DNA from 4 places in the Sediminibacillus sp. JSM 1682029 genome. Region 1 is predicted to be linked to each of the others. Evidence: riboswitches for the same ligand, from Rfam matches in the RefSeq annotation. Region 1 holds a riboswitch; each other region holds the start of a gene.
What was found. Region 1 has a riboswitch for S-adenosylmethionine ahead of ABVF09_RS02715 (methionine ABC transporter ATP-binding protein). Riboswitches for the same ligand answer to the same signal wherever they lie in the genome.
Positions count from the first base shown of each region.

Region 2: linked by a shared signal. The riboswitch ahead of ABVF09_RS07965 (PLP-dependent aspartate aminotransferase family protein) and the one ahead of ABVF09_RS02715 (methionine ABC transporter ATP-binding protein) in region 1 are both predicted to bind S-adenosylmethionine.
Region 3: linked by a shared signal. The riboswitch ahead of ABVF09_RS07605 (LLM class flavin-dependent oxidoreductase) and the one ahead of ABVF09_RS02715 (methionine ABC transporter ATP-binding protein) in region 1 are both predicted to bind S-adenosylmethionine.
Region 4: linked by a shared signal. The riboswitch ahead of ABVF09_RS17480 (iron-containing alcohol dehydrogenase family protein) and the one ahead of ABVF09_RS02715 (methionine ABC transporter ATP-binding protein) in region 1 are both predicted to bind S-adenosylmethionine.

Region 1 covers NZ_JBEWYY010000001.1:545,930-549,500, reverse strand. The annotation lists gene ABVF09_RS02725 (MetQ/NlpA family ABC transporter substrate-binding protein) at 1-681, opposite strand, end outside; gene ABVF09_RS02720 (methionine ABC transporter permease) at 726-1,388, opposite strand; gene ABVF09_RS02715 (methionine ABC transporter ATP-binding protein) at 1,381-2,391, opposite strand; SAM riboswitch class I at 2,467-2,574, opposite strand; gene ABVF09_RS02710 (YwbE family protein) at 2,758-2,955, shown strand; gene ABVF09_RS02705 (HAD family hydrolase) at 3,046-3,571, opposite strand, start outside.
Region 2 covers NZ_JBEWYY010000003.1:357,716-361,286, forward strand. The annotation lists gene ABVF09_RS07965 (PLP-dependent aspartate aminotransferase family protein) at 13-1,779, opposite strand; SAM riboswitch class I at 1,920-2,030, opposite strand; gene ABVF09_RS07970 (hypothetical protein) at 2,184-3,023, opposite strand; gene ABVF09_RS07975 (hypothetical protein) at 3,020-3,571, opposite strand, start outside.
Region 3 covers NZ_JBEWYY010000003.1:279,923-283,493, reverse strand. The annotation lists gene ABVF09_RS07610 (ATP-grasp domain-containing protein) at 1-594, opposite strand, end outside; gene ABVF09_RS07605 (LLM class flavin-dependent oxidoreductase) at 628-1,677, opposite strand; SAM riboswitch class I at 1,797-1,904, opposite strand; gene helD (RNA polymerase recycling motor HelD) at 2,677-3,571, opposite strand, start outside.
Region 4 covers NZ_JBEWYY010000013.1:57,928-61,498, forward strand. The annotation lists gene ABVF09_RS17470 (MBL fold metallo-hydrolase) at 1-4, shown strand, start outside; gene ABVF09_RS17475 (pyridoxal phosphate-dependent aminotransferase) at 615-1,793, opposite strand; SAM riboswitch class I at 1,941-2,042, shown strand; gene ABVF09_RS17480 (iron-containing alcohol dehydrogenase family protein) at 2,135-3,229, shown strand; gene ABVF09_RS17485 (carbon-nitrogen family hydrolase) at 3,249-3,571, shown strand, end outside.

The DNA.
Region 1 (3,571 bases):
ATCTTCTAGCGCCAGGGCATCCAGCAAATCAATATCGGCTGCCAGAGCGTAGTTCCCAGGTACGGCTGCCAAGTCTTCACTTTCCACGGCTCGTGGAAGCTGACCGGCTTCGATTTCCTGAAATTTCAGGTTCTTAGGATTTTCGGCGATGTCGTCTACGGAAGCACGTAAAGGATCGACGTCTTCGCTGATCGTAATCAATCCTTCATCCTGAAGCATGACCAGAGTTCTCGCCAAGTTTGTTGGATCATTGGCGATGACAATGGTACTGCCGTCTTCGATAGCATCTATACTATCGAAAGTGTTGGAGTAGAGACCCATCGGTGCTGTCGGTACAATGATCACTTCGGATAAATCCATGTTATTTTCTTCTGCAAAAGCTTCCATGTAAATTTTATGCTGGAACAGGTTGGCGTCCAAATCGCCGTTTGCCAGAGAATTATTCGGCTGAATATAGTCGGTGAATTCCTTGTTTTCCACTGTGTAGCCTTTTTCTTCAAGGAGTGGAGCGATGGCTTTGTTTACCATGTCGCTGTAAGGCCCGGTAGTTGCTCCGAAGGTTATCTCTTTTTTGCCGCTGTCGCTTCCTTCTCCATTACTGGCGGTGTCATCTTCATCTGAGCCGCATGCAGCCAACACTGTTAGCAATAAAATCGTCAGCAAGGTTAATAATTTTTTCATTTTCGTTCCCCCTCATTCTTCGTTGATAAACTTTTTATATTTTCTCAGCGCTTGTTGACCGCCTTTGCGATGAAGTCACCGAGATACTGCACAAATTGGACCAATACGATCAATACGATAACGGTAGTGAACATGACGGTATCGTCATAGCGGTAATAGCCATACCGGATAGCCAAGTCGCCGATACCTCCGCCGCCGACGGTTCCCGCCATCGCCGAGTAACCGATAAGGCTGATGGCTGTGATGGTCAAGCCACTGATCAAACCGGGCTTTGCTTCCGGGAAAATGATATCTTTGATAATCATCCATGGGGAAGCTCCGACTGCAACAGCAGCTTCGATAACACCTTTATCGATTTCTCTGGCGGCCGATTCGACAATACGGGCATAGAACGGAATGGCGGCCACCGATAAGGAAACGGATGCAGCCAGTGGCCCGATAGTTGTATTGGTCAGCAGCTTCGTAAATGGAATCAGGAAAACAAGTAAAATAATAAATGGGATCGAGCGGATTAAATTAACAATGATTCCGACAACCAGTTTTACAAATTTGTTTTCCAGAAAAAGTCCTTTGTCGGTGACGTATAGCAAAATCCCCATCGGCAAGCCAATAAGAACGGCCACCAGCAGACTTATCCCCACCATCAGCATCGTTTCCAAAAAAGCTGTATTCAACTCCGGCAAAAGTTCGATAATCCGATCAAGCATGCTGAATCACCTCCAGCTGATTGACACGCTCTTTTAAGTAAGCAACCGCTTTGTCTACTTCGGATCGTTCACCGGTCATTTCCATAATGAAAATGCCGAGTGGTGTTTCGCCGATGTATTCGACTTTCCCGTGCAGGATATTCCCGCGTACCGAGAAAGTCTGCAGCATATCGGAAACAACGGCTTCACCGGCGATGTCACCACGGAATTGGAGGCGCATCAAGGTTCCGGTGCAGTTTTCCAATAATTTGGCCGGCAGCTCAAAGCTAAGGACAGTTTGAATGAACGCTTTGGTGAGCGGCTCGGTCGGATTGGCGAAAATTTCATATGTAGATCCTTCTTCGATCACGCGTCCCTCCTGCATGACCGCACAACGGTTGCAGATTTCTTTGACAACTTCCATTTCATGGGTAATGATGACAATCGTAATTCCAAACTGCTGATTGATTTTTTTCAATAATTTCAATATCGATTTCGTCGTACCTGGATCGAGTGCGGAAGTGGCTTCATCACAAAGCAGGACCTTCGGGTTGTTCGCGAGTGCCCGGGCGATGCTTACCCGCTGTTTTTGGCCGCCGCTCAATTGAGCCGGATAGTCGTTCGCTTTCTCGCGCAAACCGACTAATTCAAGCAATTCCAAGACGCGATTTTTCCGTTTGGATTTTGGGACTCCGGCAGCTTTTAAGGCAAAAGCGACATTTTCGAAGACTGTTTTTGATGAAACCAGGTAAAATCCCTGAAAAATCATCCCGATCGATTGTCTCGCTTCCCGAAGTTCCTTGCTGGATAAGCTCAACAGATCAACATTGTCGATCCATACTTTGCCGGTAGTCGGGCGCTCCAAAATATTCATGCAGCGGAGCAATGTGCTTTTTCCGGCTCCGCTGTAACCGACGATGCCGTAAATTTCCCCTTTTCTGATGTCCAGGGAAACTTCATCAACGCCGGTCACTAAACCAGCTTTTGTTTTGAACATCTTACTTACATTTTCAATTGTAATCATCCTGTTCCCCCCCAAACATCGTACAAAAATAAAAAAACCTCTTTCATTCAGAAAGAGGGAAGAAATACTATTCAATCCTTATCTTTCAGAATGAATCACCATTCTGCAGGAGGTAGCACCACTCCGCAAGGAAGGTTGCTGTGACGTCGACAGGCCTGGTCCCTCGGTCACTCTGGATAAGATTTATTAGATATGTAATTTGTAAGTAAGATAGATTCTATCATAATTGGCTGATAAATGTTTGTCAATGTATTTTAATTGGTAAAAATCAAAAAATTTCAGAGAATGAAAATGATAAGGTTTTCATGGAAACGACAGGCTTTTAATGGTAAGATGCTAACAGCAATACTGGAAGGAGTGACTTTGATGGATGGAAGGAAACGAAGTGCTATTAACCCGGGAGACTCAGTAGATATTGTGCTGAAGAAAGACCAGCGGTCCGGAAATTTGACCAAAGGGGTTGTGCGGGATATTCTAACCAATTCAAGCGAGCATCCGCACGGGATCAAAGTCCGTTTGGAAGATGGACAGGTTGGAAGGGTCAAGTCCGTCCATAAAGATTGAACATGCGTGACATAAAACAAGGGAGCGGATCGTCGTGAACAGACGGACCGCTCCCTTTTTGGGGAAAAGCTTACCACACCTTCAATTTCCTTATTTTATCAGTCCCAAGCTTTGCAGGCCTTTATAAATGCCGGAATCTTCTACAGTCGTTGTCCGATGCTTGGCATATTGGAAAAGGTCAGGGTGGGCATTTCCCATGGCAAACCCTTCGCCGACTGCCTGCATTAACTGCTTGTCATTCATGCCATCGCCAAAAGCAATCGCGCTTTCTTTCGGGATTTGCAGTCTATCGAGTAACTTGGCCACGGCTTTTCCTTTATTGACACTGTCTCTGATAACATCATAGCAGTGGTCAAGTCCGCTTACGTTCACTTGAGAAAAATCAATGTCATCTTCAACTTTGTAAAGAGAGGGATCTGTTTTCGAAAGTTTCATTAGGGTGACACCCAAAATATCATCGATCACTTCCGGTCCGAACAGTGCGTTTTTCTTTAATTCGAAAACATCGATGAATCGTTTTACGACCTCTGCTTCCATCGAGGTGTAGTAATTTCTTTCACTAGTATAAAGCACCATTTCATGTCCATGGCGGCTGGCCGTTTCAGTGAATTTTCGA
Region 2 (3,571 bases), on a different contig from region 1:
ATTCTTGCCTGCTTAGGCGTGGACCGGCTGCTTTCTTGTATCTCCGCTTCTCAGTCTCACCGCTTCTTGGTATGGGCAGAGACTTTCGACAACGGTAATCCCTTGCACGCGCGCCTGATCGGTGACATCCAGGCTAGTACTCTGGGAATCGAGCCACAGTATTTTTGTTTCAACCTGGCCGTCATTTGCCAGTAAAGCCTCTGCAGCGAGTGTGTCCTGTGTATAAACGACATCGATTTCTTCCTCTATTGCTGCCACATTCGCCACTGGCGTCTCACCTAGAATTGGCTCATTTCCATTGTGGACCGGAATGACTTTAAATCCGAGATTTTGCAACTTCGCAGCTGTTCGATACACCGGCAAATTTTCATCCGGCTCTAATCCAAGAACGGCTATCGTTTTTTGCCGGAGCCCGTTTGTCCGGTCGAATGGTGAGTGAAGCGCCCATTGTACTGCCTTTTCATTTGTGGCAGTAATGGTGGGCTTTGTACCGGTAGCTTGTGCGATTGCCTGATCGAGATCCTGAATCAAGTCCTCTGCGGTTTCAATACCGATCGAAAGACGAATCAATTCTTCCGTAACACCACTTTCCTTCAATCCATCTGCATCAAGCTGCTGGTGGGTGGTGGAAGCGGGATGGATGATCAGTGATTTGGCATCCCCGACATTGGCTACATGCGACCAAAGGGTGATGTTGTCGATCAACTGCCGTCCTGCATCGCGTCCGCCTTTGATACCGAAAGTAATAATGGAACCTGCCTTTCCGTTCAAGTATTTTTCTGCAAGTTGGTGGGAAGGATGGTTTTCCAATCCTGGATATGCAACCCATTCCACTGCTGGATGGTCGCTTAGGTAACCGGCGACCTGCTGGGCGTTTTGGTTATGCTTTTCTACACGCAGATGCAATGTTTCCAGACCCTGCAACAGCAAAAATGCGTTCTGCGGGCTCAGGCAGGCGCCGATGTCGCGCAACAGCTGTACGCGTAGCTTCGTAGCAAAGGCTGCCGGTGCAGTGTCGATGGCATACCTGATGCCGTGATAGCTTTCATCAGGCTGGATGAATTCAGGGAATTTTTCATTGTTCCAATCAAAACGTCCGCCATCGACGACTACCCCTCCGATTGTCGTACCGTGCCCGCCGATCCACTTGGTAGCAGAGTGGACAACGATGTCCGCTCCCCAGGTAATCGGTTTGGTTACATACGGAGTGGCAAATGTATTATCGATAATCAACGGGATATCGTGTTCATGTGCAATCGCAGCGATTGTTTCCACGTCAAACACATTCAGGCTTGGATTGGTGATGATTTCGCCAAAGACCGCTTTGGTTTTGTCGGTGATAGCTGCACGGACGTTTTCCGGATCCGAAGCATCCACAAAGGTGACATTGATTCCGTAGCGAGGCAGTGTTTTGACAAACAGGTTATAAGTGCCGCCGTAAAGATTGCTGTCGGCTACGATTTCATCGCCGCTCCCTGCCAAGTTCAGAATCGACAGAGTAATGGCAGCCATGCCGGAAGAGGTGGCAACTGCCGCTACGCCGTCTTCCAACAGAGCGATCCGTTGTTCAAAAGCATCCACAGTCGGATTCATGATGCGCGAATAAATATTGCCAGGTTCAGCCAGGGCAAAAAGATTCTGGGCGTGCTCGGTATCACGGAATACATAGGATGTCGTTTGATAAATCGGGACTGCCCTGGAACCTGTCGCCGGATCTGGTGTCTGTCCTCCGTGAAGAAGTTGTGTTTCGGTGCCTAGCAAATGGAATGGGTTTGTCATGTTAATTCCTCCTAAGCGGGATAATTCTAGGGAAAAATAGTACCTAAGGCCGTGAAAAGCAGGTAACAAGATTGTTGTGTTGGAAGAGGGGGAATAGAAAAGCCCTCTTCCTAAGAAGAGGGCGTGTAGTCGGAGTCCTCCTCTTATCTTTCAGATCATGGACCTGTAGGAATTGGCACCTTTTCAAGCATTGTCGCTTGAAGGTTGCCGGGCATCATCGGGCCTAGTCCCTCCGCCGCTCTGGATAAGAGTCTTGTTATTCAATATGTTTGAAATTTCAATCTTTGAAAGAATTATAAATCACTCTGTCAATCCAGTCAACCCTTAAAGAAAAAATTTGAAAAAAGAAGGGGACAGTCCCCGCCGGAGGGACTGTCCCCCATTGCTCTACCAGGATAAAGAATTTACTTGGTATACAGTTGATTGACTTCTTCGATTTCGAGTTGGTGGGTGCCTTTTCCGAATGTATCTGTTTGGTCACTGGATTCTTCTTGCCAAATGTTTTCAGTATGTAGTTGGACATCGGCCTTATCCGGATTGGTCAGATACACCTCATCCACCTCGGTTAACGACCAATTACTTTTGATAGCTGCCAGGTTCAGGCGCGCTTCATCCAGCCAGGAGCGGACCTCGGTTTCCATGTTTCCCGGAATCGACACCGTTGCAGTAAACCGGCTGTCATCATATCCGAATTGGCTCGTGGGTGCTTCAAGCATTTCCACATACAAGGTGTCACCGACCTGGTGAAAAGAGGCGACTTCCTCTGGCTTGATGTCTTTTTTACTTGCCGTACTAGAGTGGAAGGTGCCGAATATATGAATAGCGCCTGTGTTGTTTGTCTCCAGCCTTGTTCCCTCCGCGGACTCCAAGACAATTTTTTTCACCTTGTCACCGATATTTTTTTCGATTGGCGGCAAGGTTGCTTCCACCTCCTCAGCTTGGACAGTGGTTTTAATCTTATCCAGCAATCCAGTAGTGGCCCCGATAAAAAGGATGAGCGCAACACCCCCTAAGAAAGTGATGAATACGATGGATAAAATGTCATATTTCACCACAGGTTGTTCTTGCCGGGACATGTAGACGTAAAGGATGATTTCCACTCCTAAAACAATCAGGATCAATGGAAACCAGGCCAATAAAACCGTTGTTGCATCCCAATCGAAAAATTGAGAGAGCATGATGACCGTACCTAGTAAAATGAGGGCTGCCCCCATGGAGACAGATCCTACCCGCCATTTCTTCATTGATTGTTTCCTCCTTTATCCGGTTTCGCCCCGATGATCAAACGAATTCCCCCAGCTATCAAAAGCAAACAGACAAGCGATACTTGAAAATACTGGCGGTAATAATACCAAAGATCGATTTGAAACGCTGCACGCACTTGTTCAGCTATGACTGGAAGCAAAATGGAATCGGCAATATAGAAAATCCCAAGCAGTAAAAGGGCGATGCCCAGCCATTTTTGATGGTTTGCCAAATACTTTACAATCGGCACGTCCTGAACTTCTCCCTGTTCGGCCTTGCTGGAATGCTGCAAGGCGTCGAAAAAGCTGAAAAACCAGATGATCGGAATCAAAAACAAGAAGATGGAAAGGTGCAGAACGTCCAGCACATAGATGGCTAGCAGAAAGGCAGCCATTAATTGCAGCCCTCTTCGCTGCAACCCTAAATACATATGCCCCGCACCGGGAAAAATGGCCAAGATGGTGGCAAGCATCTTGCTCTTTTTCCCCTCTTCCCGGTAACGATCCAAATCCTCGATGATTGTCCGGTCCTCAAGGGTTTCTCCGTT
Region 3 (3,571 bases), on a different contig from region 1:
AAACTTGCCGTCTATGAATTCACAGCGGGTAATATAAGGCTCGGGGGCTTGTATATATTCCTGAACCAGGGTGATGCCGTCGACCGGCTCGTCAAAATCGGGGCCATTCAAGTACTCCTTCAAACCGTCGATGGTATGAAACAACTGCACTCCCAACCCCTTACCAGCCCTGTTGTGTTTCGTGATGAAGGAGTCTGCATGGAGTTTGAGTTTTTCTGCCGCTTCCACAATCTGCTCCTTGCCGACGGCTGCCAGCGTTTTCGGAGTACGAATTCCAGCTTCATTCAATGCCATATACTGATTGACCTTGCTCAATTCCAGCCGGAGGGTACTGCTGCCATTGATCACCGTGCGCCCGTGTCGCTCCAGCCACGCTAAAACCGCCTCCGTCAATTCAGGGGCATACCGATGATCTCTTGTATGGGAGGAGGCACTGATCCGGCTATAAAAGATTCCTTCTGGTGGTTCTTCTGTCAAATCGACCATCCCCTGGTCCAAAAACCATTCTTCATAAGGGACATCAAGCTCCTCCAATCGTTTCGTCAGGTGCTCGGTCCATTCACTATTTTCATGGATGACATATACTTTGCTCATTCTGCCGTCTCCTCTCCTTGGTATGGTTTCAAGTTATTTCAATAACTGACGTCGTTTTTCTTCCACAAGCGGCATGACTTGCTGCGAGAAACGCTCCATTTCTTCCAGCTGGGGCGAAAACTGCAGCAATAATAAGTCCAATCCCGCTTCTTCGTATGCCGCGATCCTTTCCGCAATTTGGTCCGGTGTCCCGATTAAATTTGGACGCAAGCCCCGGTTCGAGACCGAATAATCATTAAGTTCAACTTGTTGCTCCAACTGCGATTTGCTGACAAAGTCTTGATAGCCGGCGTATCCCGCGCTATCTTTCACGTCAGTTATTCGTTTCCATTCTTCCAATGCTTCTTCCTCGGTATCCCGGCAAATCACGTAGGCCGCCATGCCAAACGATTGGAATTCTGGCTGACTGGCTTCTTCCCGCCTTACCTTCATTTCCGCTATCTTGCTGGCAATCTCATCGACCGTGCCTCCGTGCATGACATAGGCGTCACAGGAATCGACAATTGCCTGTTTGCCACGATCGCTTTCCCCTCCCGCATATAGGGTCGGGAAAGGTTTTTGTACCGGCTTAGGAGCAAGTTTGGCATTGTTCACTTCATAATAATTGCCATGGTAAGAAAACGTTTCTTCCTGCCACATCCCTTTCAACACTTCCAGGAACTCCTCTGTCCGGTCATACCGTTCATCGTGGGCGGTAAATGCTCCACCATATTGTTTCGCTTCTTCTTCCCACCATGCCGAGACGACATTCAGTGTAAACCTGCCGTTACTGATATGGTCAATGTTAGCAGCCATTTTTGCTGCTACAGCAGGATTGTGGAACCCGGGACGGACTGCTGTCATGATTTCGATTTTCTCTGTCACTGCTGCCAGTCCGGCCGCTGTCGACCATGCTTCCAGAGAATCTGCATCGATTCCTTTTATGTCGTTCAAATATAACTCAGCAATCAACGTGGTATCATAGCCCCATTTCTCTGCTGACTGGATCACTTGTTTTGCATAATCAAAGGTTGGAGGCATCAGTTCATCCTCTACATTTCGCAACCATCCGCCGAAAATCGGCAGCCAAAATCCGTACTTCATGTTATCTCTCCCCTGCCTGAATGCTGACAAATTTTGTTTCCGAATAAGATCTTATTTGAAACCAGGCGTTATAAAAAAGCCTTCTCCCAGAGAGGAAGAAGGCTTATTCGTCATTCAGCTTCTTATCTCTCAGAGTACATTCACTCTGTAGGAATTGGCACCTTCCTGAAATTCCAGTGGGTTGCCGGGCTTCATCGGGCCTGTCCCTCCGCCTCTCTTCATAAGAATCGTTATTCGGTTGAAGTAATCTTATCAAATAACTCGGGTTAATTGCAACTGGTTGATTTCCACAATTCCATTGATTTTGTTTTTCATAAAACCTATAAACTGTGAATTAACTTGAGTGAGTCCCCCTGACATCCGGCCTTTATTTAGGTTGGAGAACAGCGCTGAGGAAATACCCTGCGCTTTCCGCGGGCGGCTGGTGAGCTTCCTCGAGCTAACGCTCTGCGGGATCTCTCCGAGGCCTTTGCTCCCGCAGGAGTCTCCGGGTATTTCCTCAGCTAAGAATAGCTTCCTGTTTTTAAGCGAGTATACTAGATATATTTTTCTTCATTCAATAGCATGAAACATCTTATCAAAAGACATTTCTAGGAAAACAAGCAGAAAGCCGAGAGAAGGGGAAAAGACGAAACCCAAACTGTTTTTTATGAAAAGACACACATATCCTGACAAGCGTTTTATTAAGAGGCTTAATGTTTGCGATAATCAGCAAACTTCTTAGCGAAGGTAGCATACGAAGACTCCAGCGGGAACAGCGCGAGCTGAAGATCCACTTGGTAAAGCGGTTTTCTTTACCAAGTTAGCTGAAGCCGTGCCCGCGGAAAGCGAAGTATGCTACCGAAGCGTTAGTTACACGCTTTTTGCATAGGCAATGGAGCTCCCCATTAAAGTTACTGCATAGTTTCTATCAACTCTCGAGACGAAACAATAAAGTCTGCGATTCTTGTTTTGGCTGCATGCGCCCAATTCGGACGGAAATTGCTAGATGTCTCTTGCCTATGCCCTGTCATACAAATCTTCCGGCAGTTGTTGCAAAAAAGCGGACATTGGACCGATCGAGAACACAGCCAGTTCATGCATCGCCCTCGTACAGGCTGTGTAAAGCAAATTCCGCTCCAGTTCCCGAGAATATTGAGAAGCCGAAGCATTATAGATAATCGCCGCATCGAACTCGATTCCTTTTGCCAGATATGCCGGAAGCACAAGCAGCCCTTTTTGGAAGGTGTGCGTTTCTTCATCCATCAGCTTTGCTTCCGTTTCTTCGCGCAATAATTGATACGCCTCCCGGCTCTCCTCCATCGTTTTGCAAATAATGGCGATTGTTTGGTGATTTGCAGCGGTATAGCCCTTTATTGTCTGCAATATTTGCTGTTTTAGTTTATGTTGATCAGACACCTGGATAATCAATGGCTTTGAACCTTCCCGGTTGAAAGGCTCAATGACATCGCCGCCTGGCATAAAGGCTTTGGTAAACTCCACAATTTGCCTGGTTGAACGATAACTTCTCGTCAGGGTGATCCGTTCGTGCTTTGCTTCCAATCGAGAAGAAAGCAGGGTTTCTTCCGTGGAGGCATGCGCATAAATCGCCTGGTTGTAATCTCCTAGAAGCGTCATCCTGCTAAGAGGGAAAACCTCTTGGAAATAAGCAAACTGGAACGGGGAGTAATCCTGGGCTTCGTCGATGAATAAATGCCTGATAGACCGATTCACCTGAAAGCCGACCAGTCGATTGTAAAAGTATAAGTATGGAGCAGCTTCTTCCCAGGTCAATTTTCTTTTCTCCAGTAACTCCAGCGATTGCCGGCAAATTTCCGGCCAATTATCCGGAAGCTTTACGCCATCGACTCCTGTCTCAGCATCAAAAAGCTTTTGAAAAGTTTTTTCCGCATGA
Region 4 (3,571 bases), on a different contig from region 1:
CTGACGAAAAAGCTGGGACAATAGTATGGCACCAAAGCAAAAACCGGGCGAATTGGAAATGTCCGTTCGGTTTTTGCTTGTGACTTCGATAAACTTCTTTTTTCCTGTTGTTTGATGCGTGTTTCGTATCGCTACGGCAAGATACTACGCCTTCCACGGGCACGGCTTCCACTTCCTCAGAAAGCACCAACCGCTTTCTTGCGGGATTTTCAGCTCGTGCTGTTCCCGTTGGAGTCTCCGTATCTTACTTTCGCTACATTTTCGCTGTCTGATTTCCTTGTGATCAAGACAAGAGGAATAGAATAGAGAAACGTATTCTTCTATTGACTGATAGGTTTCCAAACAGTGATGAAGACGAAAAATTAGAGGGGGCAGGTTCGATATTCTTGAGAATTGTAGGTTGCGAATCAACAGCGTAAAAGAAAGACGGAATTCTCGTCAGAGGAGAAACCAACTTCATTCAACGGAGGCAAGGTACATAGACTCCTGCGGGATGAGCGCGAGCTGAAGATCCACTTGGCAAAGCAGTATTCTTTGCCAAGTTAGCTGAAGCCGTGCCCGCGGAAAGTGAAGTACCTTGCCGGAGTGATTGTCCCGGCCTCCTTTTTATTTCTCTACTTATCAAACAGATTCAAAGCAGCTATCCGGTCGGCGGCTTCCTCTAAACGTTCTTCCCTGTCCAGTAGACCGACACGTATATAGCCTTCGCCGCTTTTTCCGAACCCGTTTCCCGGTGCCACAGCAACATGGGCTTTTTCCAATAATAAATCGGCAAATGATTCAGAAGTAAAGCCAACCGGAACCGGCAGCCATGCAAAGAAGGTCCCTTTCGGCTTTTCTACCTTCCAGCCGATTTGATTTAATCGTCCCATAAATCGATCTCTTCTATTTTGATAGGTTTGCACCAGTTCGGCAACTGCAGTCTGATCGCCAGTCAACGCTTTGGCAGCAGCATGCTGGATTCCACCGAACAAACTGACATACATGTGATCCTGCAACAGGTTGATACTTTCGATTACCGAAGGGTTTCCGACTGCAAAAGCCACTCTCCAACCTGCCATATTATAAGTTTTGGAAAGCGTATAAATCTCCACACCAACTTCCTTGGAACCCTCGGATTGAAGAAAGCTTTGCGGTTTCTCGCCATCAAAGCCAAGTGCCCCGTAAGCAAAATCGTGGACGACACACACGTTATGTCTATTTGCCATTGCAATCGTTTCATCAAAGAACGACTTGTCGGCGACAGCAGAAGTCGGGTTATTAGGATAATTCAAAAACAGCAGTTTGGCTCTCTCCCAAATTTCCGTATCTATCGATTGATAATCTGGAAGAAATGCATTGCTTTTCACCAATGGCATTAAATGTGTTTCCGCATTCGCCAGAGCGATTCCGGACATGTAATCCGGGTAGCCTGGATCAGGGAGCAATGCGAGATCCCCTGGATTAAGCAAGCATTGACTTAATTCCACCAGTCCTGTTTTTGCACCGAATAAGACAGCGACCTCCGATTCTGGATCAAGGTTCACTTGGTATTCTCGTTTATAAAATTCTGCCGCTGCCTGCTTTAAAAACGAAAAGCCACGAAATGGCGAATATTTATGATAAGCCGGATTTTCCGTTGCTGCCTGCAATTCCTTTACAATGGCATCAGGTGTCGGCAAATCCGGGTTCCCCTGTCCCAAATTGATTACATCGTGCCCTTTGTCAACCAAGCCTTTCACCTTTGTCACCAGATTGGCAAAGAACTGGTCGGGCAGTCTGTTCAGTAAGTCTGATTGCTCAAAATTTTTCACAGTGTGTCACGCTCCCGATAGATCGATAAAATTATAGTATCTAATCATAGCTACTAACTTGGAATTTGTAAAGCCGTCCATCCAGTTAGTTTCTTGACAGAAAATATTCATGGTGGGATAATGCAAGCAATTATAGTGAATCTTAAACTCTTATCAAGAGAAGGTGGAGGGAATGGCCCTGCGAAGCCCGGCAACCGGTGAACAGACTCACACGGTGCTAAATCCTGCAGCAATTCTGCAAGATAAGAGGAAGAGCCGACACGCAACCTCTTCCTTTGGTGGAAGGGGTTTTTTTACGGAAATGCATGGATGTTATTTTACTAGAAAACGAGGTGCTTACATTGAGTTCAATCCAAGTTCAAGGCGCTCCTGCCATCTATCATTGCTATCAAGGGGTACTGGAATTACTTCCTGAAAAAATCGCGGAACAGCGATTTTCTCTCGGGCTGCTGCTGCATGGCGAAAAATCGTGGGAAGCAGCGAAGCGTCACTTTGTCGATCCCGGAGTACCGATGACTTACATATCCTATCAAAATGATTGTACACATGAAGAAGCGGATCGAATTGGCAAGACAGCGCTTGAAGAGAGTTCCGAGTTCATTATCGGAATAGGCGGGGGTAAGATTTTGGATTTGGCAAAAGCGGCCGGAAGCCGAACAGGACTGCCGGTGATCTTGATTCCGACCTTGGCATCGAACTGCGCAGCCTGGACACCGCTTAGTGTATTTTATGACTTGGAGGGGAACTTCGAGGAGTACACCGTTTTTCCCCGAAGCACCTGGCTGGTGCTTGTCGAGCCGAACATACTGATCGAGTCGCCGTCATCCTTTTTGCGGGCGGGCATAGGGGATACTATCGCCAAATGGTATGAGGCAGATGTACTGACACGTGATCTTCCGACAAAGGAGGTTCCATTGGAAATCGCGTTGCAGGCTGCCCGTCTTTGTCGGGATACTTTGCTTAGAGAAGGTAGAGAAGCACTGAAGGCACTCGAGGCAGGTACAATCACTGATTCATTTAAACGGACTGTTGAAACAATCATTATGGCTGGAGGAATGGTGGGAGGCTTCGGTGACCAATACGGCCGCATCTCCGGGGCTCATTCCATCCACAATGGATTGACCCATTTGCCGGAAACCCACTCGATTCTTCACGGTGACAAAGTTGCCTATGGTATCCTGGTTCAATTAGCGTTAGAAGGACGACCGGAGGAAATCAAAAGACTCCTTCCGCATTATCGGGAGCTGGGATTGCCAGTCAGCTTGTCCGATTTAGGGATCGATCCGGAACGGAAGAATGCAGTAGAAACGATTGCCGCTGCTGCTACAGCCCCGGGAGAGTCGATTCATTTCATGCATATAACGGACGCGCAACAGGTGACAGCCGGCATTCAACAGCTGGAAGAGTGGCTGGTGAATGCGACTCCGTATTCATAATAAGAAAGGGGACCCAATCATGAAGCAGACCTATGCACTAATCCAAATGGATATCGCTTTCGGTGATCCGCAAACCAATTTCCGGCATGCGGAAAAACTGATTAGGGAAGCGGTGGAAAAAAGCGCGCCGGATACCATCCTGCTCCCCGAGCTTTGGACAACCGGGTATGACCTGACACGGCTCGATGAAATAGCGGATGAAGGCGCCAATGTGACGATTGCATTTCTGAGCAGATTGGCAAAGGAACTGGACATTAATATGATAGCAGGCTCGGTAGCCAACAGGGTCGGGGAAGCAACAAGCAATACCTTGATAGTTGTTGCCCGCACCGGAAATGTTAT